DNA from 3 places in the Actinomadura sp. 9N407 genome. Region 1 is predicted to be linked to each of the others. Evidence: riboswitches for the same ligand, from Rfam matches in the RefSeq annotation. Region 1 holds a riboswitch; each other region holds the start of a gene.
What was found. Region 1 has a riboswitch for thiamine pyrophosphate ahead of thiO (glycine oxidase ThiO). Riboswitches for the same ligand answer to the same signal wherever they lie in the genome.

Region 1 (7,495 bases):
CGTGCGGGCGTCGAACATCCGCGTGCCGCCGGGCGGCGCCGCCTCCATCACCGACGTCCGGCCGGGCGCGGCCGACAGCAGGCGCTCGTCGATGTCGCGCGGCAGCCCGGCGTGCACCTCGGCGACCTCGCCGAGGAAGGCGTTGGCGTCCTGCGGGCGGTGCGCGGGGTCCTTGGCGGTCGATCGCCGGATCAGCTGGTCGATCTCGTACGGAAGGCCCGGCACGAGCGTGGACGGCGGCGGCACCTCGTCGTTGACGTGCTTGTAGGCCACCGCCAGGGCCGTGTCGCCCTGGTGCGGCAGCTCGCCGGTGAGCAGCTCGAACAGCAGGGTGCCGGCGGCGTAGACGTCGGACCGCACGTCGGCGCTGCCCTTGAGCACCTGCTCGGGCGCGAGGTAGCCGACGGTGCCGATGATCATGCCGGTCTTGGTCATCCCGCTGGCGGTCTCGGCCCGGGCCAGGCCGAAGTCGGCCACCTTGATCTGGCCGTCCTCGTTGATCAGGACGTTCTCCGGCTTGACGTCGCGGTGCACCAGGCCGGCCCGGTGGGCGGCGCCGAGGGCGGCCAGCACCGGCTGCATGATCTCCAGCGCCGCGCGCGGGCCCAGCCGGCCGCGCTCGGTCAGCAGGTCGCGCAGCGTACGGCCGCGCACGTACTCCATCACCAGGAAGACGTGCTCGCCGTCGGTGCGCTGGTCGTAGACCGCGACCACGTTGGGGTTGGACAGCGCCGCCGCGGCCTTCGCCTCGCCGATGAACCGGCGGACGAACTCCTCGTCGGAGGCGAGACCCGCGTGCATCACCTTGATCGCCACGGTGCGGTCGAGCCGGATGTCGCGGGCCACGTAGACCGTGGCCATCCCGCCGCGGGCGATCCGGGACTCGATGCGATAGCGCCCGTCGAGCACCTGCCCGACGAGTGGATCAGCGACCGTAGTGTCCATCAGAGCGAGTGTAAAGGCCTTCCCGGGCGGATCCCATCAGCCGGGAGTATGACGTCGTCGGCTGATCTTCGGCGGCGGGGCCGGGCCTTCTCAGGCCGCCACGCCCTATGGTACGGGTTCTTTCCCCGCCCGTACGGGTTCTGCCGCAGAAGGCCCGCCCGCCTGCGCTCCGTCCGTCTGAACCCCGTCCGTCTGAACCCCGTCCGAGGGCTCGGTACGTCGGCGCGGGCCCCGGCGCGAGACCGCCACGCCGGCCAGGCAGACCAGGCCGCCCGCGAGGGTCACCACGGCGGGGACCTCCCGGAGCGCCACCCACGACATCAGCACCACCAGCGCCGGTACGGCGTAGGTCGTGGCGCCCATCTTGCCCGCGGAGGTACGGGCCAGCGCGTACGCCCAGGTGGTGAAGGCCAGCGCGGTCGGGAAGACGCCCAGGTAGACCATGTTCAGCGTGGAGCCGAGCGAGGCGTCGGCGGCCTGGGAGACCAGCTGCCCGGCGAACGGCAGGCAGGCCACCGCCCCGATCGCGCAGCCGAACGTGGTGGCCTGCAGGGCCGTGGCGTGCCGAAGCGCGGGCTTCTGGCTGACCACGCCCGCCGCGTACATCATGGCCGCGAACAGGCACAGCAGGACGCCGAGGAGGCTGGAGCGGCCCTCGCCCGACATCGAGAGCCCCACCACGACCGTGCCGGCGAACGAGATCGCCATCCCGGCCATCAGCCGGGGCGGGAAGCCCTCCTTGAGCAGCCAGCCGCCCAGCAGCGCCATCAGCAGCGGGCCCACGTTGACCACCAGCGCGGCGGTGCCGGCGTCGACCTGCTGCTCGCCCCAGTTGAGCGCGATCATGTAGAGGCCGAACCACAGCACGCCCGAGGCGGCGATCCCGGGCCAGGCGGCGCGCGGCGGCCAGCCCTCCCGGCGGATCAGGCAGATGGCGGCGAGCGCCACGGTGCCGGACAGGAGCCGTCCGAGTGCCAGCGCACCGGGCCCGTAGTCCTCGCCGGCGCTGCGGATGGACACGAAGGCCGACGCCCACAGCACCACCGTGACGGTCGCCGCGGCGATGGCCAGGCGCCGGGCACGAGGCCCGGGCGCCGCTTCTTCCTGCTGCTGCATGCGCTGACCCTAGGTCGGTGACGTTTCTACGGACACCGAACGATCGCCTGCGGTTGCGTTCAGGTCCAGCGAAATTTGCTTCAGCGGTCGGTTTAGCAAGCCTTAACTCTCAGGTCGGCTCAGGCGCCGCTCAGGCCCTCCCAGGGCGACGAGGCCTGCGCGTACCGGCGCTGCGGGATCCGCCCGGCAAGGCGGGCCAGCCGCCCGGCCTCCACCCCGTGCCGCATGGCGGCGGCCATCCGGGCCGGCGACTGCGCGCGGGTGACGGCGGTCGCCAGCAGCACCGCGTCGCATCCCAGCTCCATCGCCAGGGCGGCGTCGCTCGCCGTACCGAGACCCGCGTCCAGGATGACCGGGACGCCCGCCCGCTCCACGATCAGCTCGATGTTGTGCGGATTGCGGATCCCGAGGCCGGAGCCGATGGGGGAGCCCAGCGGCATCACGGCCGCGCAGCCGATCTGCTCCAGGCGGCGGGCCAGCACCGGATCGTCGTTGGTGTACGGGAGCACGACGAAGCCGTCGTCGACCAGCTGCTCGGCCGCCTCGACCAGCTCGATCGGGTCCGGCAGCAGGGTGTGCTCGTCGGCGATGACCTCCAGCTTCACCCAGCTGGTGCCGAGCGCCTCGCGGGCCAGCTTGGCGGTCAGCACCGCCTCGCCCGCGGTGTAGCAGCCGGCGGTGTTGGGCAGCACCCGGATGCCGCACTCGCGCAATACGTCCAGGACCGAGCCGCGCGCCGACGGGTCGACCCGCCGCATCGCGACCGTGGTGAGCGTGGTCCCGGACGCCGTCAGGGCCTCGCGCAGCACGCTCATGCTGGGCGCCCCGCCGGTCCCCATGATCAGCCGGGAATCGACCTGCTCGCCCGCGATGACCAGCGGGCCGTCCGCGCTCCCGGTGCCGTCAGCGTTCTGGTCGCCATTCACGCTCTCGGTGCCATCCACGTTCTCGCTGCCCTCCACGTTCATCCTCCCTGCACGGCGGTCAGCACCTCGAGCCGATCCGCCTCCTTCAGCGTCGTCGCGCTCCAGGCCGAACGCCGGACGACCTCGTCGTTGAGCGCGGCCGCCAGGCCCGCCTCGGCCGCGCCGGAACGCCCGGTGGCGCCGGTGACCGCGTCGGCCACGCTGGTGCCGTCGGGCAGCTCGCACGGCTCGCCGTTGATGATGACCTTCATTGCCTCTCCCATTGCCTTGCCTCTCCCATTTGCCTTTACAGGAAGCGATCCGGGGTGAAGTGGCGGCCGACCTCCGGGACGGTGCCGTCCAGCAGCACCTCGGCCAGGATGTCGGCGCTCACGGGGGTGAGCAGGACGCCGTTGCGGAAGTGGCCCGTCCCGAGGAACAGGCCGGGCAGCGCGGTGGGGCCCATCATCGGGGCGTTGTCGGGCGAGCCGGGCCGCAGCCCCGCCGACACCTCGGCGAACTCCAGCTCGGTGATGCCGGGCAGCAGCTCGCGGGCGTCGCGCAGCAGCTCCCAGAGCCCGCCGGCGGTGACGCGGGTGTCGAAGCCCATCTCCTCCTGGGTGGCGCCGACCACGATCTCGCCGTCGGCGCGCGGGACGAGGTAGATCGACGAGCCCTTCACCAGCCCCCGGGTGCAGCGCTGGATGAACGGCGCGGCCGTACGGAGCCGGAGGACCTGGCCCTTGACGGGACGTACCGGTGGAACGATCCCAGGGGGCAGGCCCTCGATGCCGCCCGACCAGGGGCCCGCGGCCAGCAGCACCGTGCCGGCGCGGATCTCGGTCCCGTCGTCCAGCCGGACCCCGGCCGCGGTGTCGTTCTCGACGATCAGCCCGGCGGCGCGCCGCCGGACGAGCCGTACCCCGTGCCGCTCGGCGGCGGCCAGCAGCGCGGGAGCGAGCCGGCGCGGGTCGATCGAGCCGTCCTCGGGAGCGAGCAGGCCTCCGCGCACACCCGGCGCGAGCATCGGCTCCAGCCGGCGGCACTCGCGGCCGGTGAGCGCTTCGGTGGGGATGCCCAGCGACTCCTGGAAGCGCCGCAGCTCGTCCAGGTACTTCAGGTCGTCGGAGCCGAACGCGACCTCGATGATGCCGTCGGTGCGGTAGCCGGTGCCGAGCCCGGTCAGCTCCTCCAGTTCGGCGACGAACGCGCCGTACCGGTCGCGGGAGGCCAGCCCCAGCCGCAGCAGCGGCTCCTCGCCGTAGGTCAGCTCGCTGACGGGGGTCAGCATGCCCGCCGCGACGGCCGACGCCCCGCTCGCGGGGGCCGGGTCGACCAGGGTGACGGTGGCGCCGCGGGCGGCGGTACGCCAGGCGGTGGCGAGCCCGATGACGCCCGCCCCGACGATCACGATGTCCATCTCCGCTCCCTTCGCCGGCATGATCCGGATCAGGTTCCAGCGGTCGGCGGCCCGGTCAGCCGCCCTCTCAGCCCGGTCGGACCGGGCTCCCGCGCTCGTTCGCCCCCACCCTACGTCCGCCCGCGACCGGATGACATTGGCCACCCGTCTGGACACCTGTCTATGACCCGGAATCGCACCCCGGCTAGGGTGGGCGCCCATGGACAGCGTCATCGTGGTGGGAGGCGGGCTGGGCGGCGTGCGCGCCGTCGAGGCCCTGCGGAGCAAGGGGTACGAGGGCGAGCTGACGCTCGTCTCGGCCGAGCGGCACCGGCCGTACGACCGGCCGCCGCTGTCGAAGGCCGTGCTGGCGGGCGACCGCGACGACACCACGGTCGACGCCGACTGGGACCGGCTGCGCGCCCGGCTGCTGCTCGGCGAGCGCGCCACCGCGCTGCGGCTCGCGCCCGGAGGCGGCGGAACGGTCGCCACGACGGCCGGTGACCTGGCCTTCGACGGGCTGGTCATCGCCACCGGGGCGCGCCCGATCACGCTGCCGGGAGACGGGCCCCAGCACGTCCTGCGGACGATCGAGGACGCCCGCGCCCTGCGCGCCCGGCTCACCGGGGGCGCCCGCGTGGTCATCGTCGGCGCCGGCTGGATCGGCGCCGAGGTCGCCACCGCCGCCGCGAAGAAGGGCTGCGCCGTGACCGTGGTGGAGGCCGCGGACGCCCCGCTCGCCAACGCCATCGGCTCCGGGATCGGGGCCCTCACCGCCCCCTGGTACGCCGAGGCCGGGGTGGAACTGCGGACCGGCGTCAAGGTCGCCGCGATCGAGCACGGCGGGCTCGCCCTGGCCGACGGGGGCCGGATCGAAGCCGACGAGGTCGTGGTGGGCGTCGGCGTCCGGCCCGAACTCGGCTGGCTGGACGGCTCCGGATTGCTGCTCGAACGTGGCATTGTGACCGACGCCTCGTTCCGAACCGGTGTGGAAAGCGACACACCCGGCGAGCCCGGCGAGCCCGGCGCGTACCGGCCGGACGTCGTCGCGGTGGGCGACTGCGCCTCCTGGTGGTCCGCCCGCTACGGGCGCCGGCTGCTCGTCGAGCACTGGGACACCGCCCTCAACGCCCCCGAGGTGGCCGCCGCGACGCTGCTCGGACAGGAGGCCGCGTACGACGCCGCCCCGTACTTCTGGTCGGAGCAGTTCGGCCGGATGGTCCAGTACGCAGGGCATCACCCGGTCGCCGAACGCCACGTACTCCGGGGCGACCCGGCGAGCGGCAAATGGGCCGTGTGCTGGCTGACCGGCGAACGGCTGGAGGCGATCCTCACCGTGAACAGCCCGCGCGACCTCATGCAGGCCAGGCGGCTCATCACCGCCGGCACGCCCGTCGACCCCGCCGTCATCGCCGATCCGGAGGTCCCGGTCCGGCAGGCGGCGCGCTCCTGACGGGTTTGAGCATCGTGGGGGCGTGGTAGCAAGGGGGCGTGACGCAACTGCACGCAACCGTAGAAAGCGCTCTCGACCCCCAGACCGACGCCCTCGCCGGAGAGTGGCTCACCCTCGCGGAGGCGACCCGGCGGCTCGGTATCCGGGCCAACCGGATCAAGCAGCTGATCAGCGAGCGCAAGCTGCTGTCGATCCGCCGCGACAACCAGCCGATGGTGCCCGCCGCCTTCATCCAGGACGGCCAGGTCATCAAGGGGCTCTCCGGCACGCTCAACCTGCTGTCGGACGCGGGCTACAACGATGTCCAGACCCTGCGGTGGCTGTTCACCGCGGACGACACGCTGCCCGGGACCCCCGTCCAGGCGCTGGCCGAGAACCGGGGGACGGAGGTTCGCCGGCGCGCCCAGGCGCTGGCGTTCTGACCCGAGCCGGACGGCCCCCGACCAGGACGAGCACGACCACGTGACAGGATTGCGGGGTCACGCGCGGCGATCCACCGCGCGCGGCCCCGCATCCGTATGCCCAGCACTCTCCATGCCCCGCACTTCCATGCCCCGCACTCTTCCCATGAGCGGCATGCCAGGAAGGAACCGCCCCCACCGTGTCCAGGCACCTGCTCTCCGACCGGGCCGTCGCCCTGCGCGCCCGGCTCAGCCGGGCCCGCCTCTACCTCTGCACCGACGCCCGGGAACGGCAGGGCGACCTGCCCGCCTTCCTCGACGCCGCGCTCGCGGGCGGCGTCGACATCGTCCAGCTCCGCCAGAAGGGGCTGGAGGCCCGGCAGGAGCTGGAGTACCTCCGGGTGTTCCGGGCCGCGTGCGAGCGGCACGGGGCCCTGCTGGCGGTCAACGACCGGGCCGACATCGCCCATGCCGTACAGGCCGACGTCCTGCACCTCGGCCAGGACGACCTGCCGGTCGCGGCCGCCCGGGCGATCGTCGGCGAGGACATCCTGATCGGCCGCTCCACGCACGCCGGAGAGGAGGCCTCGGCAGCCGCCGCCGAGCCCGGCGTCGACTACTTCTGCGCAGGCCCGGTCTGGCCGACGCCGACCAAGCCGGGGCGCGCGGCCCCCGGGGTGAAGCTGCTGCGGTACGTGGCGGCGCGGCCCGAGGGACGGCCCTGGTTCGCGATCGGCGGCGTCGACGCCGCCAACCTCGACGAGGTGCTGGCGGCGGGCGCGCGCCGGATCGTGGTCGTACGGGCGATCACCGAGGCCGAGGACCCGAGGGCCGCGGCCGCCGACCTGGCCCGCCGCCTCCGCGAGGCCTCCTGACCCGAGGGTGTCGATCACCACGGTGTCGATCACCACGGGCGATGGCCGACAATGGAGCCATGACCCAGGGACCCGATGACGAGCGCCCGGTGGACCTGTCGGACGACGATCTGCAGATCCTGCCGGACCGTACCCCCGCCGACACCGACGCGGGCTGGGGCGATTGGCGCGGTGACGGTGACGACGACGCCCGATTGATCGAGGACGTCCCCCCGCACTGGTGAGCTAGGACTAGAAGACCACGCCCAGCGCGAATCCGGCCAGCATGACGGCGCCGAGGGCGATCATCATGCGCCACCGGTAGCGCGGGATCCGCTTGGGCCGCGTCTTGGGCGCCGGGGCCTGGTCGTCGCGCAGCGCCCGGACGAGCTGGCGCGCGGTGGGCCGGGCGGCCGGGTTCT
Region 2 (7,495 bases), on a different contig from region 1:
ACCCCGGCCGCCGCGTTCGTGGTCGGCTCCGGCGCCGCCCCGCACGCGGTACGGATCGGCCTGGCCTCTCCCCCGCCCGGCGTGCTCGCGGACGCCCTCCGGACCCTCGCCGCCATCGCCCGGGGCACGCCCGACGACGCCGCGCTCGACTGAAGCCCCGGCGCCGAACGTCCCGGCCCGTACGACCGGGCGTTACGACTCGGCGCGCTCGACGACGGCCGCCCACTCCTGCAGCAGCTCCTGCGCCGCGTCGGAGTCCAGGGCCTCGGCCCACAGGTGGGTGACGGCCTCGGACGGGTCGGGCAGCACGAGCACCCAGCTCCCGTCCTCCTCCACGACCCGCACGCCGTCGGTGGTGTCGATGGTCCGGTCGCCCGCCGCCTCGACGACATGCCGCATCACGCCGCCCTTGGCCGCCCACGGCGTCGGCACCGACCGGCGCAGCAGATGAGCCTCGGGGATGCGGCGGTCGATCTGCGACAGCGTCAGCCGCGTCCGCGCGACCAGGCCGACCAGCCGGACGAACGCGGCGATCCCGTCCACGGTCCGGCTGAACTCGGGCATCAGGAACCCGCCCCGGCCGTCCCCGGCGAAGATCACCTCGGGCCGCCCGGCGGCCTTGGTCAGCACGTCCTGCGAGGTGGAGGTCCACTCCACCTGGACGCCGTGGAACCGGCACACCTGCTCGGCGACCCGGGTGGTGGTGACCGGCAGCGCCACCCGGCCGCCGCGCCGCTCGGCCGCGACCAGGTCCAGCATCACCAGCAGCGCCCGGTCGTCGCCGATCAGCGCGCCGCTCTCGTCCACCAGCGAGATCCGCTCCCCCACCGGGTCGAACCGGACGCCGAACGCGGCCCGCGAGGAGGACACCAGCTCGCCCAGCCGCTGCAGGTCGCGCATCCGCTCGGCGAGGGTCTCGGTCGGGTTGGCCTCGTCCAGCCGGTTGTTGCGGGTCAGCACGTCCACGCCGACCCGGCCCAGCAGCGTCGGCAGCACCAGCGAGGCGGTACCGCCGGCGCAGTCCAGAACGATCTTCAGCCCGGCCTCGCGGACACCGCTCATGTCCACCCGGCGCAGCAGCTCGTGGGCGTAGGTCTCGACCGTCCGGGCCGGATAGGTCAGCTCGGCGATCTCGCCGGGGAACGCCCGCCGGTACTCCTGCCGCCCGAAGACCCGCTCCAGCTTGCGCTGGGCCGCCTGGGACAGGTCGGCGCCGTCGGGGGCCAGGAACATGATGTCCACGCCCTGCGGGTCGCCCGGCGTCGTGCGCAGGTAGAGGCCGCCCGCGCAGTCCTCCCTGGCGGTCTCGAACCGCGCCATCGGCAGCGGGCACGCCTCCAGGTCGCGGACCTCGATCGCGCTGGAGGTGAGCGCGCTGATCACCGCCCGCTTGAGCGTGCGGGCCGCGCGCGAGACGTCCCGGCCGGTCACCACCGCGGTGCCCTTCTTGAGCGTGGTGGCGTACGCGCTGGCCAGCCGGACCGCCAGCTCCGGGGTGATCTCCACGTTGATCAGCCCGGACACCCCGCGCGGGCCGAACAGGTTGCGCTGCCCCCGCGACTCCCAGATCACGCTGGTGTTGACGACCGCGCCGGCCTCGATGGTCTTGAACGGGTACACCTTGACCTGGCTGGAGACGTACGCCTCGGCCTCGATCACGCACTCGTCCCCGACGATCGCGCCCTCCTCGACCCGGGCGCCGGCCATGATGTCGGTGTTCTTGCCGATCACGCAGCCGCGCAGGTTGGTCGAGGGCGCGATGAAGACGTTGTCGTGCACGATGGCGCGGTGCAGGAACGCGCCCTCCTTGACCACCACGTTGCTGCCCAGCACGGTGAACTCGCGCAGCTCGACGCCCGCCTCGACCTTGGCGTAGTCGCCGACGTACAGCGGGCCCTTCAGGACGGCCTCGGCGTCCACCTCGGCGCCCTCGGCGATCCACACGCCCGGCGACAGCTCGAACCCCTGCAGGTCGACGTCCACCAGGCCGGAGAGCATGTCGGCCTGGGCCTTCATGTAGCTGGCGTGGGTGCCGACGTCCTCCCAGTAGCAGTCTGCGACGTACCCGTACAGCGGCGCGCCCTCGGCCAGCAGCTTGGGGAACACGTCGCCGGACCAGTCCACGGACTCGCCGGTCGCGACGTGGTCGAGGACCTCCGGCTCCATGACGTAGATGCCGGTGTTGACGGTGTCGGAGAACACCTGCCCCCAGGTGGGCTTCTCCAGGAAGCGCTGGATGCGGCCCTCGTCGTCGACGATGATGATGCCGAACTCCAGCGGGTTGGGGACCCGCTTGAGGCCGATGGTGACCATCGCGCCGTTGCGGCGGTGGAAGCGCACCATGTCGGTCAGGTCGATGTCGGTGAGCGCGTCCCCGGAGATCACCAGGAACCGGTCGTCGCGCAGCGCCTCCGCCGCGTTCTTGACGCTGCCCGCGGTGCCCAGCGGGATCTCCTCGGTGGCGTAGCTCAGCGACATGCCGAGCTCCTCGCCGTCGCCGAAGTAGTTGCGGATCAGCGCGGCCAGGAACTGCACGGTGACCACGGTCTCGCTGAACCCGTGCCGCTTGAGCAGCCGCAGCACATGTTCCATGATCGGCCGGTTGACGAGCGGGAGCAGGGGCTTGGGCTGGTTGGCGGTCATCGGACGCAGCCGCGTCCCCTCGCCGCCCGCCATCACAACGGCCTTCATCGCGTGGACTCCGCTCCCTTCTGGTCGCCGGCCGAGGGATCCCGATCGGCGCCCGGCCCCGGACGCGGATCCGGGGGCGGTTCCGGAGGCGGTTCCGGGGGCCCGGCACGGCCGGCCAGCACCAGTTGCCGCGTCTGCGCCCAGTAGAGAAGGGCCGCCCACCAGTACAGGGCCGTCCCCCAGATGGCGAACGACCATCCGATGATCCGCGCGCCCGTGGCCACGGCGCCGTCGTGCCCGCCGAGCAGGAGCAGCGGGAACGCGTAGAGCAGGCACGCCGTCGCGGCCTTGCCGATGAAGTGCACCGGCAGCGCCCCGCCGTACCCCAGCCGGCGCAGCACCGGCACGATCGGCGTGATCGCCACCTCCCTGGCCACCAGCAGGACCACCAGCCAGAGCGGGATGATCTCCCGTACGGTCAGCCCCACCAGGGTCGCCAGGATGTAGAGCCGGTCGGCCGCCGGATCCAGCACGACGCCCAGCCGGCTCATCTGGTTCAGCATCCGCGCGAGCTTGCCGTCCAGCCAGTCCGAGAGACCGGCCACCACCAGCACGCCGAGCGCCCACCAGTCGGCCTCGGCCAGCACCAGCCACAGGAAGAGCGGAACCCCCAGCAGCCGGGCGAAGCTCAGCGCGTTCGGTACCGTCCAGATCCGGCCCCACGCCGCGTCCCGGCCCGGCTCCGGTGACCTGTCGACATCAGGACTCACTGACGCGATCGCCTCCCCTTCCCCAATGACCATGAGCCTATCGTCAGGCCGGGTAAACCCCTCCGTTCGATCCCGGCCCTACCTGGCGTCGGCGCGGCGTCCGGCGCCGGCCGCCGCGCCGAGGGGCAGCAGGGCGGTCACCACGAAGCCGCCCGCGGCGCCCGGACCGGTCTCGACCGTCCCGCCGACGCTGCGGGCGCGCTCGGTCATCCCGATGATCCCGAAGCCGGTGCCCGTGCCGCCGGCGGCGCGGCCGCGGCCGTTATCGGCCACCGTGATCCGCAGCACTCCGCCCTCGCGCTCCAGGGCCACCTCGACGCCGCTCGCCCGGGCGTGCTTGACCACGTTGGTCAGCGCCTCCTGGACGATCCGGTACGCCACGATCCCGGCCTCCGGCTCCTCGCGGCCCTCGCCCCGTTCGGTCAGTACCGCCTCGAGCCCGGCGGCCCGGGCCGCCTCGACCAGCTCGGCGATGCCCGCCGCGCCCGGTGGCACCGCGCGCGGCACGCCGGCGTCCTCGTGCTCGCGCAGCACCTGGAGCGTGGCCCGCAACTCGGTCCGGGTGTCGCGGCAGGTGGCGGCGATGCCGTCGAGCGTGCCGGCGAGTTCGGTGCGGTCCAGCGGCCGATGCGACTTGACCAGGTGGGCGGCCGCGCCCGCCTGCACGCCGATCACCGTGACGCTGTGCGCCAGCAGGTCGTGCAGGTCGCGGGCGATGCGCAGCCGCTCCTCGGCGACCCGCCGGCGGGCCTCCTCGTCGCGGGTGCGCTCGGCCCGCTCGGCCCGTTCGGTGATCGCCGCCATCCGCGCCCGGTGCACCCGCCATCCCTGGACGCCGACGACCACGGCGACGATGGCCTCGATCACACCGACCTGCTCGATGCCGCTGCGCCCGCTCGCGCCCATGGCGAAGATCACAGCGCAGGCGAGCAGCAGCGCGGCGGTTCCCGCCAGGACGGTCCGCACCCGGTGCCCGAGGACCGCGAACGTGAACAGCGCGAAGATCTCGGCGGGGGCGGCCGCGTGATGCTGGTACTGCAGCAGATGGAACGGCAGCGCCAGGGCGACGACCGCGGCCAGCGCGGTCCCGGGACGGCGGCGTCGCCAGGTCAGCGGCACATGCGCCGCGACGAGCATGAGCGTGCCGGGACCGTCGAGCGGGCGGACGCCCGGCCACCTCGCCGCCGCGGCGACCGCGCATCCGGCGAGCCCTGCCGCCAGCAGGGCGTCCAGTGCCGTACCCCGGATCCGGTCTTTGATCACCACAGCGCCAGTCTGCCCGAAACCCGCACCCACCACGAACGGCCCGGCCCTTGGACAGCGGGACGCCCGAGGGCCTAACGTCGGCGGCGACACATCGCGGGTGCCCGGCGAACCGGGCTGAGATAGCGGCTGGTACGGCCGCTGACCGCCGAACCTGTCCGGGTAATGCCGGCGTAGGGAGAGATCAAGTCAGATGGCCGAAACCGTGGTTTCACATGCCCGCAAGACCTACCTGCAGGGCTCGCGCGCCGATGTGCGGGTGCCGATGCGGGAGGTACCGCTGACCGACGGCGGCGCCGTGGTGCTGTACGACACGTCCGGGCCGTACACCGATCCCGCGTACGAGGCGGACGTGCGGCGCGGGCTTCCGGCGCTGCGCGAGGCGTGGATCGCCGGGCGCGGCGACACCGCCGGGTACGAGGGCCGTTCCGTGCGGCCGGAGGACGACGGGCGCGGGTCGTCCGATCCGCTCAGGGACCGGGCGGCGTTCCCCGAACGCCGCCCGCGCAGGTCCACCGGAGGGGCGGTGACGCAGCGCGCCTACGCCCGGCAGGGAGAGATCACGCCGGAGATGGAGTTCGTGGCGCTGCGCGAGGGCGTCGAGCCGGAGTTCGTGCGGAGCGAGCTGGCCGCCGGGCGGGCGGTGCTGCCGGCCAACGTCAACCATCCCGAGATCGAGCCGATGATCATCGGCAGGAACTTCCTGGTCAAGGTCAACGCGAACATCGGCAACAGCGCGGTGGCGTCCTCGATCGAGGACGAGGTCGAGAAGATGACCTGGGCGGCCCGCTGGGGCGCCGACACGATCATGGACCTGTCCACCGGCCGGGACATCCACACCACCCGCGAGTGGATCCTGCGCAACTCCCCCGTCCCGGTCGGCACCGTGCCGCTCTACCAGGCGGTGGAGAAGGTCGGCGGCGACCCGGCCGCGCTCACCTACGAGGTCTTCCGCGACACCGTGATCGAGCAGGCCGAGCAGGGCGTCGACTACATGACCGTGCACGCGGGCGTCCTGCTGCGGTACGTGCCGATGACGGCCCGGCGCAAGACCGGGATCGTCTCGCGGGGCGGCTCGATCATGGCCGCCTGGTGCCTGGCCCATCACGAGGAGAACTTCCTCTACACGCGCTTCCGCGAGCTGTGCGAGATCTTCGCCGCGTACGACGTGACCTGGTCGCTGGGCGACGGGCTGCGGCCGGGCTCGATCGCCGACGCCAACGACGAGGCGCAGTTCGCCGAGCTGCGCACCCAGGGCGAGCTGACCCGGATCGCGGCCGGGTACGGCTGCCAGGTGATGAACGAGGGCCCGGGGCATGTCCCGATGCACAAGATCAAGGAGAACGTGGACCGGCAGCAGGAGTGGTGCGACGGGGCGCCGTTCTACACCCTCGGGCCGCTGACCACCGACATCGCGCCGGGCTACGACCACATCACCTCGGCGATCGGCGCCGCGATGATCGGCTGGCACGGCACCGCGATGCTCTGCTACGTCACCCCGAAGGAGCATCTGGGGCTGCCCGACCGCGACGACGTGAAGGCGGGGATGATCGCGTACAAGATCGCCGCCCATGCCGCCGACCTGGCCAAGGGGCATCCGGGCGCCCAGGCGTGGGACGACGCGCTGTCGGACGCGCGGTTCGAGTTCCGCTGGGAGGACCAGTTCAACCTGGCGCTGGATCCGGAGACGGCGCGCTCGTTCCATGACGAGACGCTGCCCGCCGCGCCCGCCAAGACCGCGCACTTCTGCTCGATGTGCGGCCCGCACTTCTGCGCGATGAAGATCACACAGGATGTGCGCCGGTACGCCGACGAGCGCGGGCTCGCCGGGCCGGAGGCGCTGGACGCGGGGATGCGCGACAAGGCGGCCGAATTCACCGGTTCGGGCGGCCGGATCTACCTGCCGGTGACCGGATCCGGCGACTGACCCGATTCCGGGTCCCCCCGTTCGCCCGGACTCACGCGGCCAGGGACGCCAGGGCCGCGCGTACGGGCCCAGGCCCAGGACGATGGACGGCGCGGGTGACCGTGGTGGTCACCCCCCCCGTCCGTGCCCCCGTGTCAGGCGTTCCGGCCCCACACGTACAGGCCGAGCGCCATCACCAGCACGCTGATCGCGCTCGCCACGCCCCGCAGCGTGTTCCAGGCGGTCCAGCGCGAGGAGTAGTCGGTCCAGATCCTGGCCGCCTCGGCGGGGTCGGCCGGGATCTTGGTGACGTCCAGCGCCTCGTTCATCGGCACGTTCACGATCACGGTCGGCAGGAACGCGCCCAGCAGGTAGATCCCGGCCGCCACGAAGAACAGCACCGCCGCCGAACGCTGGCCCAGGAGCAGCAGCGCCCCGCCCGTGGCCAGGCCGGCCAGCGGCGCGCCCGTGAAGTGGCTCAGGAAGACCGGGTTGAGGATTTTCTGGTTGATGCTCTGCATCGCCGCTATCGCGCTGCCCGCCTTGACGGCGTCCAGCCCGGGCATCACCGCGGTCGAGAAGGCGAGGAAGACCCCCGACACCCCGGTGGTGAGCAGCATCGCGAGCGTCGCCGCAACAGCGGCCAGCGTGAATTTCATCAGGTTTCCTTTCAGCTCCACACGCCGCTGGCGGCGGTGTCGCGGGCGAAGTCGGCGAAGTCCCGGGGCTCGCGGCCCAGGGCGCGCCGGACACCGTCGGCCGGGCGCGCGTTGCGCCCGTCCAGCACGGTGGTGAACAGGTAGAGGAGCAGTTCGCTGACCTCGTCGGGGACCCCGTGCTCCTTGAGCGCGGCGGCGTACCCGTCGGCGGGCACCGAGGTAAAGTGGATCTTACGGCCGGACGCCTCGGCGATCTCGGCGACCGC
Region 3 (7,495 bases), on a different contig from region 1:
CTTGGCGACGGTCTCGTCGGCGGTGGGCCAATACTGCACGAACATCTCGTAGGTCGCGGCGCCGAGAAGTATGGTGTCGACGTTCTCCAGCAGTTGGAGGTTGTCCCTGTCCACCTCGCTGTAGTCGGTGACGGACTCGAAGAAGTCGAGTTCCCCACCGGCCCCCGCCACGTAACCGTCGACTGTGATGAGTTCTTGAACGATCAGTTTGCGCATGGCTGGTGAGACCAGGCGCGTCGAGCAAACTCATCGGTCATCAGGGTGGCAGGATTTCGATATCCGCCTGGCCGCGACGGCAGGTACACCTTCCGGCTCGACTCGAAAGTGCCTCATCGTGAAGATCGCCGACGCAGTACTGCAGTTTCCTGACGTGCGCCCTCTGCCGGGACTCGATCAGGCATGGACGTTCCCGGGAGCGTACAACCGGTTCCAGAGAGCGATCGCCCTGGCACCGGACGGCCGTAGCGCATTCCAGGTTCTCTGCACCAAGGGGTATTCGGACGAGGCGGCCGCCGCGATCCTGCGTTTCGCCCGCCTCCATGAGGCGGAGCTGTGGCAGGCGGCGCCGTTCGCCGCCGTCCCGGGATTCCGTCTCTCGGGGAAGCCTTTCGACTGCCTCGCCAGCGTTCTCCCGGCCGTTACCGACTCCCATGCCGAGGACTGGGAGCAGAACGTCTTCGACGTGTTCCCTGCCTGGCGATGTGAATTCTCGCTGGACGAGAGCGAGATCGAGGCCCGGTACCGGTGGCGGAAGGAGCTGGATCCCCTGAATCTCGAGCGGCAGCGTCAGCCGTTCCTGCGGATGCGCTACGAGAACCCGCGGACCGGCCTGCGGGCCGGTGAGAGCGGTCATCGCATGCTCGCTCCCGCGGCACGGCTGGAGCGCGAGATGAGGGTCATCGACGAGATCGGCAGCGGTTGGGTCGAGGCGGAGAACCGCCGCGGCCAGATCCGACGCGTCGAGTGGGGCGAGGGCATCGCGGAACTGGTCGACCCGGTGACTCGCCATCGCGAACGATTCCAGGCCGCCGACGCAGCCGGGTTCGTCGAGCGGTTCCTGGAGCAAGGAATGGATTGACCGGCTGGTTCCACCACCGGAACCGCCTCGCCGGCCACCCGCTGGAATGACCGGGCCTTGCGGACAAGGGCACTGTTCACGATCATTCCTCCATGACATGGCAACCAGAACTCGCTGACGACGAGGTTCTGCGGCGCCGCCGCGTGCTGGCGGCGGACGTCCGGGACGAGCTGAGCGCCGCCGGGCTGCCCGTCGCGGCGGAGAGCAGCACGCTCGGCACCGGTGTGCTGGTGGAGATCGATCCGCTCGACGATGAGAGCGGCGGCGGTGTGGTCGTCGACTGGAAGACGCATTTCATGCTGCGCTCCGCCGCCATGGACGCGCTGAGCGAGGGGCGCCGGGACGACGCGGCCATCCGCTATTCGGGCACCGTCTCGAAGATCATGAGCGACGCGGTCGCGGACATCCTGGAGACGGCGGGCTACACGTTGCTGCGGGACTACAACGACATGTCCCCGTACTCGATTCTGGTCACGGGGCAGGAGCGCAGGCCGTCCTGGCGAGACTGGCTGCACGCGCAGATTGACCGCCGGCAGCAGGCGCTCCACGAAACGGCCGTCCAGGAAGGGCGGACCAACGCCTGAGACCGTCCGGAGATGGCGGGGCGGCTCCGGACGACCCGCGCCTGCTGACACCACCCGTCACTCCCGGCAACCACAAGATCACGACCTTGGGTTGCCGTGTGCGGGCTCTATTGCTGCCTGGCCGCCGTACGGTTCGGTACGGCGTAGACGCCGAGGGCGACCAGGACGGCGAGGCCGATCGTGATCCCCTCCGAGGTGGTGACCTGGCTGTCGGTCACGGCGGCCTGGACGGCGTAGAGGACGGGCCCGGCGCCCGCGATGACGCCCTTCCAGTACTTGCTGATCTTCACGGCGGCTCCTGGGGGTGGTTCCATCAAGGAGTGTTTCCTCAGGTGGCGGAGCTAGTACCGGCCGTGACAGGAGCATGGCGTTCGGGCAAGCCCGTGAGCTGGGGATTCGGTTGTCAGTGGTTTCGCGGATACTTGAGGCATGCCTGAGTTGCCTGAGGTCGAGTCGCTGGCCGGGTTCCTGCGGGAGCACGCGGTCGGCCATGTGGTCGCGCGCGTGGACGTTCTCGCGATCTCCGCGCTGAAGACGTACGACCCGCCGATCACGTCGCTGGGCGGGCTGACGGTGACCGGGGTCGGACGGTACGGGAAGTTCATCGATGTCGATGTGGACGGGCTCCACCTGGTGATGCATCTCGCGCGGGCCGGGTGGCTGCGGTGGCGGGAGGAGATGCCCGTCAAGCCGGCCAGGCCGGGAGGCAAGAATCCGCTGGCGCTGCGCGTGCATCTGGACAACGGCTCCGGGTTCGATCTGACCGAGGCGGGCACCAAGAAGGGCCTGGCCGTCTATGTCGTACGAGACCCGGAAGAGGTGCCCGGGGTGGCGACCCTCGGACCCGATCCGCTGGCGGGGGCGTTCACCAAGGAGACCCTGGCCGGGATCGTCGGGGGGCGGCGGACGCAGATCAAGGGGCTGCTGCGGGATCAGAAGGTGATCGCGGGGATCGGCAACGCCTACTCGGACGAGGTTCTGCACGTCGCGCGGATGTCGCCGTTCAAGATCTCCTCATCGCTGACCGAGGAGGAGATCGAGGGCCTGTACGAGGCGATCGTGGGCACGCTGCGGGACGCCGTGGAGCGGGCCCGCGGGGTCGCCGCCCAGGATCTCAAGGGGGAGAAGAAGAGCGGGCTGCGGGTGCACGGGCGTGCCGGTCAGCCGTGCCCCGTTTGCGGGGACACGGTCAGGGAGGTGTCGTTCGCCGACTCCTCGCTGCAGTATTGCCCGACCTGCCAGACCGGCGGGAAGCCGCTGGCGGACCGGCGGATGTCACGGCTTCTCAAGTAGCGAGCGCCGAGGTGGTCAGCGGGCAGTAGTGGTCAGCGGATCGAGGTGGTCAGCGGACCTTGGGGACGTCGCCGAAGAGCGGGGCCACCTTGGACCAGCGGTTGAGTTCGCAGCCGTCGGCCCGGGTGAACCGGGTGTTGATCCGTTCGTTCTGCCAGGTGCCCTTGACGGTGGCCACCTCGGGACCGCCGTAGATCTTGGTGCACATCTGGTCGGGCGGGACGGGCTTGAAGGGTTCCTTGACCTTGCCGAGTGCGGCGCAGGCCTGCTGCGCCTTGGGGTGGTCGCCGTTCGCCGGGTCGCAGCTCAGCTTCCACGTCTTGGCCGGTGCCTGGGCGGACGCCTTGACCTCGATCGTCAGGGAGTCCTGGCCCGAGGGCTGGACGGACGTGGTGGCGGAGGGCTTGTCGGCGGACGGGCCGTTGGCCTGTTCGTCGCCACAGGCGGCCAATGACAGGATCATGGCTAGGCCGGGCGTCGTGAAAAGGAGCGTCCGATACCGCATGCGTGATTCGACGCGGGGGGGTTCCGCGCGGTTCCATGGAGGCGTGATGAATTTCGGGGACGATGTCCCGGCGGTGGACGCGAAAGACGTTCCACAGGACGCGTACCTGCTGGATGTGCGGGAGCAGGAGGAGTGGGACGCGGGGCACGCGCCCCACGCGGTGCACATTCCGATGGGCCGGCTGAGCGACCGGGCCGGCGAGGTGCCCCGTGACCAGGAGGTCTACGTGATCTGCCGGTCCGGGGTGCGCTCGGCGCAGGTGACGGTGGCGCTCAACCAGGCGGGCTGGCTGGCCAGGAACGTCGACGGCGGAATGAAGCGGTGGGTGGAGAGCGGCCGCTCGATGGAGAACGACTCCGGGACGGAGCCGTACGTCGCCTGAACGGGCGCGGGCGCGGGTCGGCTGAACGGGCGCGGGCCGTTTGACGGTTATGATCGGCTTCGACCGATAACCGCGGGAGCTCGGGCCGACCGGGCTGAGAGGGCGATAGGGACACGGCGTCGCCGACCGCATGAACCTGTCCGGGTAATGCCGGCGTAGGGAGTGTGTCCCGTGACGTCCAAGGTCCAGTCGCGCCCTCGTGACGAGGTCCCGTTCACCCTCGATGAGCCCGCCCCGAAGGTGCTGGGCTTCTGGGACCAGAGCGCGTTCTGGGGCAATCTCGGCGTCAGCCTCTTCGCCTTCTCCGGCGCGTACACCGTGCTGGCCCCCGACGAGAACGGCCTGCCGACGCTGTCGATCATGGCCGGGATCGTCGCGATGGCCGTGGGCACGGCGCTGGGCGGGCTCATGCTGGGCCTGGCGGCGGCCCCCGGCGCGCGGACGGGGCAGCCCGCGATGGTGCTGCTGCGCGGGCTGTTCGGCGCCCGGCTCTCGTACGTGCCGACCGTCCTCAACATCGCCCAGCTGATCGGCTGGGGCACGTTCGAGCTGATCGTGATCGCGGACGCGGCGAGCGCGCTGTGGGACGGGATACCCCGGTGGGTGTACGTGGTCGCGGCCGGGATCCTCACGACCGTGCTGACGATCTGGCCGCTGGGTTCGGTACGGATGCTGCGCCGGTACGTGACGGTCGCGGTGCTGGTGGCCTTGGTCTACTTCTACGTCCAGCTGCTGCGCGAGCCGCTGCCCGACCTGACCGTGGGCTCGTGGGGAGGGTTCTGGATCGGGGCGGACGCGGCGCTGGCGGTCTCCATCTCGTGGGTCCCGGTGGCCGCGGACTACACGCGGCACGCCCGTTCGGCCAAGGGGGCCTTCGGGGCCGCCGCCGTCGGATACTCGGTGACGCAGATCTTCGCGTACATGCTGGGGCTCCTGGCGCTGGCCCTGGTGGCGGGCGACTCGTCCAAGGTGTTCGACCCGTTCCTGAGCGTCACGCTGGGCGTTCTGTTCTTCGCGGTGTTCGTGCTGCGGGAGGCGGACCAGTCGTTCGCCAACGTCTACTCCACCGCGGTCTCGATCCAGAACCTCGTCCCGCGCGCCGACCGCCGGGTGCTGACGATCGCGCTCGGCGCCGGGATCACCGGGCTGGCGCTGCTGCTGAACATCGGGGACTACGCCGCGTTCCTGTCGCTGATCGGCTCGGTCTTCGTGCCGCTGCTGGGCGTGCTGGCCGCGGACTTCTTCCTCGGCCGGGGCCGCTGGCGGGCCGCGATCGGTGCCGCGGACGCCGAGGGCCTGGGCTGGGACACCTCGCGGACGGCGCCGTCCCGCTGGGGGATGATCGCGGCCTGGGCGATCGGCTTCGTCGCGTACCAGCTGATCTATCCTGGCGCGGTGAGCTGGTGGGCGGCCTTCTGGCAGGACGTGCAGGGCCTGATCGGCTTCACCCCGCAGGGCTGGATGAGCGCCTCGCTGCTGTCGTTCCTGATCGCCGGGCTGGCCGCGGTGGCGATCGGACGGCTCGGCCGGCCGGCGCGGCGTGGCCAGAGGTAATCGCCGCTTTCGGGTCGTGACGTGGTGTTCTTCCGGTAAACGGTGGCCCTACGTAGGAACTTTTCCACTGCGGTTGCCCGGCGGCGGGCCTCGCCTCGGTGGCACGATGACAGTCGTGCAGATGCATGTTCACGACCCGATCGCCCGCGCCGTTATCGAATGCGCCGCGGATGCGATCGTGGCCGTCGACGACGGGTTCCGGGTCACGGTCTGGAACCCGGCCGCCGAGCGGATGTTCGGCTGGAGCGCCGAGGAGCTGCTCGGCCGGGTGCTGCCGATCGTTCCGGACGAGCTGAAGGCCGAGCACAACGCGGTACAGGAACGGCTGCTCACCCGCCGGACCGGCGACGGCGGCCAGATCTCCATCGCCACCCGCCGGTTCCATCGGGACGGGCGGCTGATCGACGTACGGATCGACACGAGCCTGCTGAAGTCCCGCGACGGCGCGCTGCTGGGCTGGGTCGGGGTCTACCACCCGGTCGAGGAGGACGACGTCGCGCAGCACCACACCGCCGAGCGGGCCCGGCTGGTGCGGCGGCTGAACGACATCGTCGCCGACCTGAACGCCGAGCTCGATCTGGCGGTCGTGCTCGACCGGATCACGTCCGCGCTGATCGAGCTGACCGGTGCCGACGCGGGCGGGTTCGTCCGGATCGACGGCGAGCGGCTGCGGCTGGTGAGCATGTCGGGGCTGCCCGACCACATGCGCGGCACGACCGCCGACCTGCGCACCAGCCTGGTCGGCGAGCTGATGCGGTCCGGCAAGACCGTCAAGCTGGCCACCGGCGAGCGGCGGCTGGACGATCTGATCTGGTCCGAGCTGCCCGGACTGCACACGGTCGCGCTCGGGCTCTCGTTCCTGCAGAACCGCCCGTACGGTGCCCTGTACGCGCTGTTCTCCGGGCGCAAGGTCGGGCACACGGAGCTGGAACTGCTGGAACTTCTGGCCGGGCACGCCGGGGTCGCGGTCGGCAACGCCGTCGCGTACGCGGAGGTCGTCCGGCAGCGAGCGCACGAGCGGGCGGTGATCGACTCCAGCGCGGACGGCATCGCGGTCCTCGACCGCGACGGGCTCGTCCGCCAGTGGAACCCGGCCGCGCACTCCCTCACCGGCATCCCGCCCGAGGACGCGGTCGGCCGCCCGCTGCCGTTCGAGATGCCCGCGCTCGGCGAGATGCTGACCATCCCGCTGGAGAGCGGCGTCTGGCTGAACGTGCTCGTCGCGGAGATCGAGGAGACCGACGAGCTGGTCGTCGACTTCCGCGACGTCACCGAGGCCAAGGCGCTCGAGGAGGCCAAGGACCTCTTCCTGGCGACCACCAGCCACGAGCTGCGCACCCCGGTGACGGTCGTCCAGGGGTTCGCCAGCACGCTGACCAACCGGTGGGACGAGATGCCCGACGCCGACCGCCGGGCCGCCGTCGCGACCATCGCCGAGCGCGCCCAGTCGCTCGGCCGCCTGGTCGAGCACCTGCTGCGCGGCGCCCGGGCCGGGGCCGACGAGCTGGCGGTGACGATCGAGTCGTTCGACCTGGTCCGGGTGCTGGAGGGCGTCGTCGCGGGCTTCCGTTCCCTGTCGGACCTGCACCGGGTCGAGCTGGAGATCGCGCCCGACCTGCCGCCGGCCCGCGGCGACGCGCTGGCCACCGACATCGTGCTGGGCCAGCTGCTGGAGAACGCCTTCAAGTACTCACCCGACGGTGGCCGCGTCCAGGTCCAGGCCCGGTGCGAGGACGGCGACCTCGTCGTCTCGGTGGTGGACGAGGGGATCGGCATCGCGCACGGCGACCATGACCGCATCTTCGAGCGCTTCGTCCAGGGCGAGGCGGGCGACCGGCGGCGCTTCGGCGGTATCGGGCTCGGCCTCTACATTGTGAAACGCCTCACAGAAGCGCAGGGTGGCGAGATCTCCGCGCACCCCGCCAAGGGCGACGATGACCGTACCGGGACCCGGATGTGCCTCCGCCTCAAGCAGGCCGAGTGACCGGTCCGCTGGTCATGGCCTTGTTACCGGCCTGAGCGCGACTTGAGATCCGCTGCCCCCGCGCTGACCTGCGCAACGGAAAAGTGATCTTTCCGGGAGGCCCGGCCACTGGAAC

Region 2: it holds a riboswitch for thiamine pyrophosphate, as region 1 does, so the genes downstream of both, thiC (phosphomethylpyrimidine synthase ThiC) here and thiO (glycine oxidase ThiO) in region 1, are expected to answer to the same signal.
Region 3: it holds a riboswitch for thiamine pyrophosphate, as region 1 does, so the genes downstream of both, ACH34Q_RS43300 (purine-cytosine permease family protein) here and thiO (glycine oxidase ThiO) in region 1, are expected to answer to the same signal.

The regions. Positions count from the first base shown of each region.
Region 1 is NZ_JBIRAW010000002.1:453,113-460,607, reverse strand. It holds gene pknB (Stk1 family PASTA domain-containing Ser/Thr kinase) at 1-945, opposite strand, end outside; gene ACH34Q_RS04850 (DMT family transporter) at 1,051-2,061, opposite strand; gene ACH34Q_RS04845 (thiazole synthase) at 2,181-2,987, opposite strand; gene thiS (sulfur carrier protein ThiS) at 3,026-3,238, opposite strand; gene thiO (glycine oxidase ThiO) at 3,274-4,386, opposite strand; TPP riboswitch at 4,376-4,489, opposite strand; gene ACH34Q_RS04830 (NAD(P)/FAD-dependent oxidoreductase) at 4,586-5,818, shown strand; gene ACH34Q_RS04825 (Rv2175c family DNA-binding protein) at 5,857-6,240, shown strand; gene thiE (thiamine phosphate synthase) at 6,420-7,094, shown strand; gene ACH34Q_RS04815 (hypothetical protein) at 7,154-7,318, shown strand; gene ACH34Q_RS04810 (serine/threonine-protein kinase) at 7,326-7,495, opposite strand, start outside.
Region 2 is NZ_JBIRAW010000009.1:130,686-138,180, forward strand. It holds gene ACH34Q_RS16555 (PLP-dependent aminotransferase family protein) at 1-153, shown strand, start outside; gene ACH34Q_RS16560 (sugar phosphate nucleotidyltransferase) at 193-2,691, opposite strand; gene ACH34Q_RS16565 (CDP-alcohol phosphatidyltransferase family protein) at 2,688-3,434, opposite strand; gene ACH34Q_RS16570 (sensor histidine kinase) at 3,480-4,667, opposite strand; TPP riboswitch at 4,751-4,861, shown strand; gene thiC (phosphomethylpyrimidine synthase ThiC) at 4,858-6,591, shown strand; gene ACH34Q_RS16580 (DUF1772 domain-containing protein) at 6,726-7,229, opposite strand; gene ACH34Q_RS16585 (NAD(P)H-binding protein) at 7,241-7,495, opposite strand, start outside.
Region 3 is NZ_JBIRAW010000047.1:49,834-57,328, forward strand. It holds gene ACH34Q_RS43265 (dihydrofolate reductase family protein) at 1-216, opposite strand, end outside; gene ACH34Q_RS43270 (hypothetical protein) at 335-1,078, shown strand; gene ACH34Q_RS43275 (hypothetical protein) at 1,171-1,662, shown strand; gene ACH34Q_RS43280 (hypothetical protein) at 1,770-1,952, opposite strand; gene ACH34Q_RS43285 (Fpg/Nei family DNA glycosylase) at 2,092-2,955, shown strand; gene ACH34Q_RS43290 (SSI family serine proteinase inhibitor) at 3,005-3,418, opposite strand; gene ACH34Q_RS43295 (rhodanese-like domain-containing protein) at 3,507-3,842, shown strand; TPP riboswitch at 3,905-4,021, shown strand; gene ACH34Q_RS43300 (purine-cytosine permease family protein) at 4,014-5,396, shown strand; gene ACH34Q_RS43305 (PAS domain-containing protein) at 5,518-7,380, shown strand.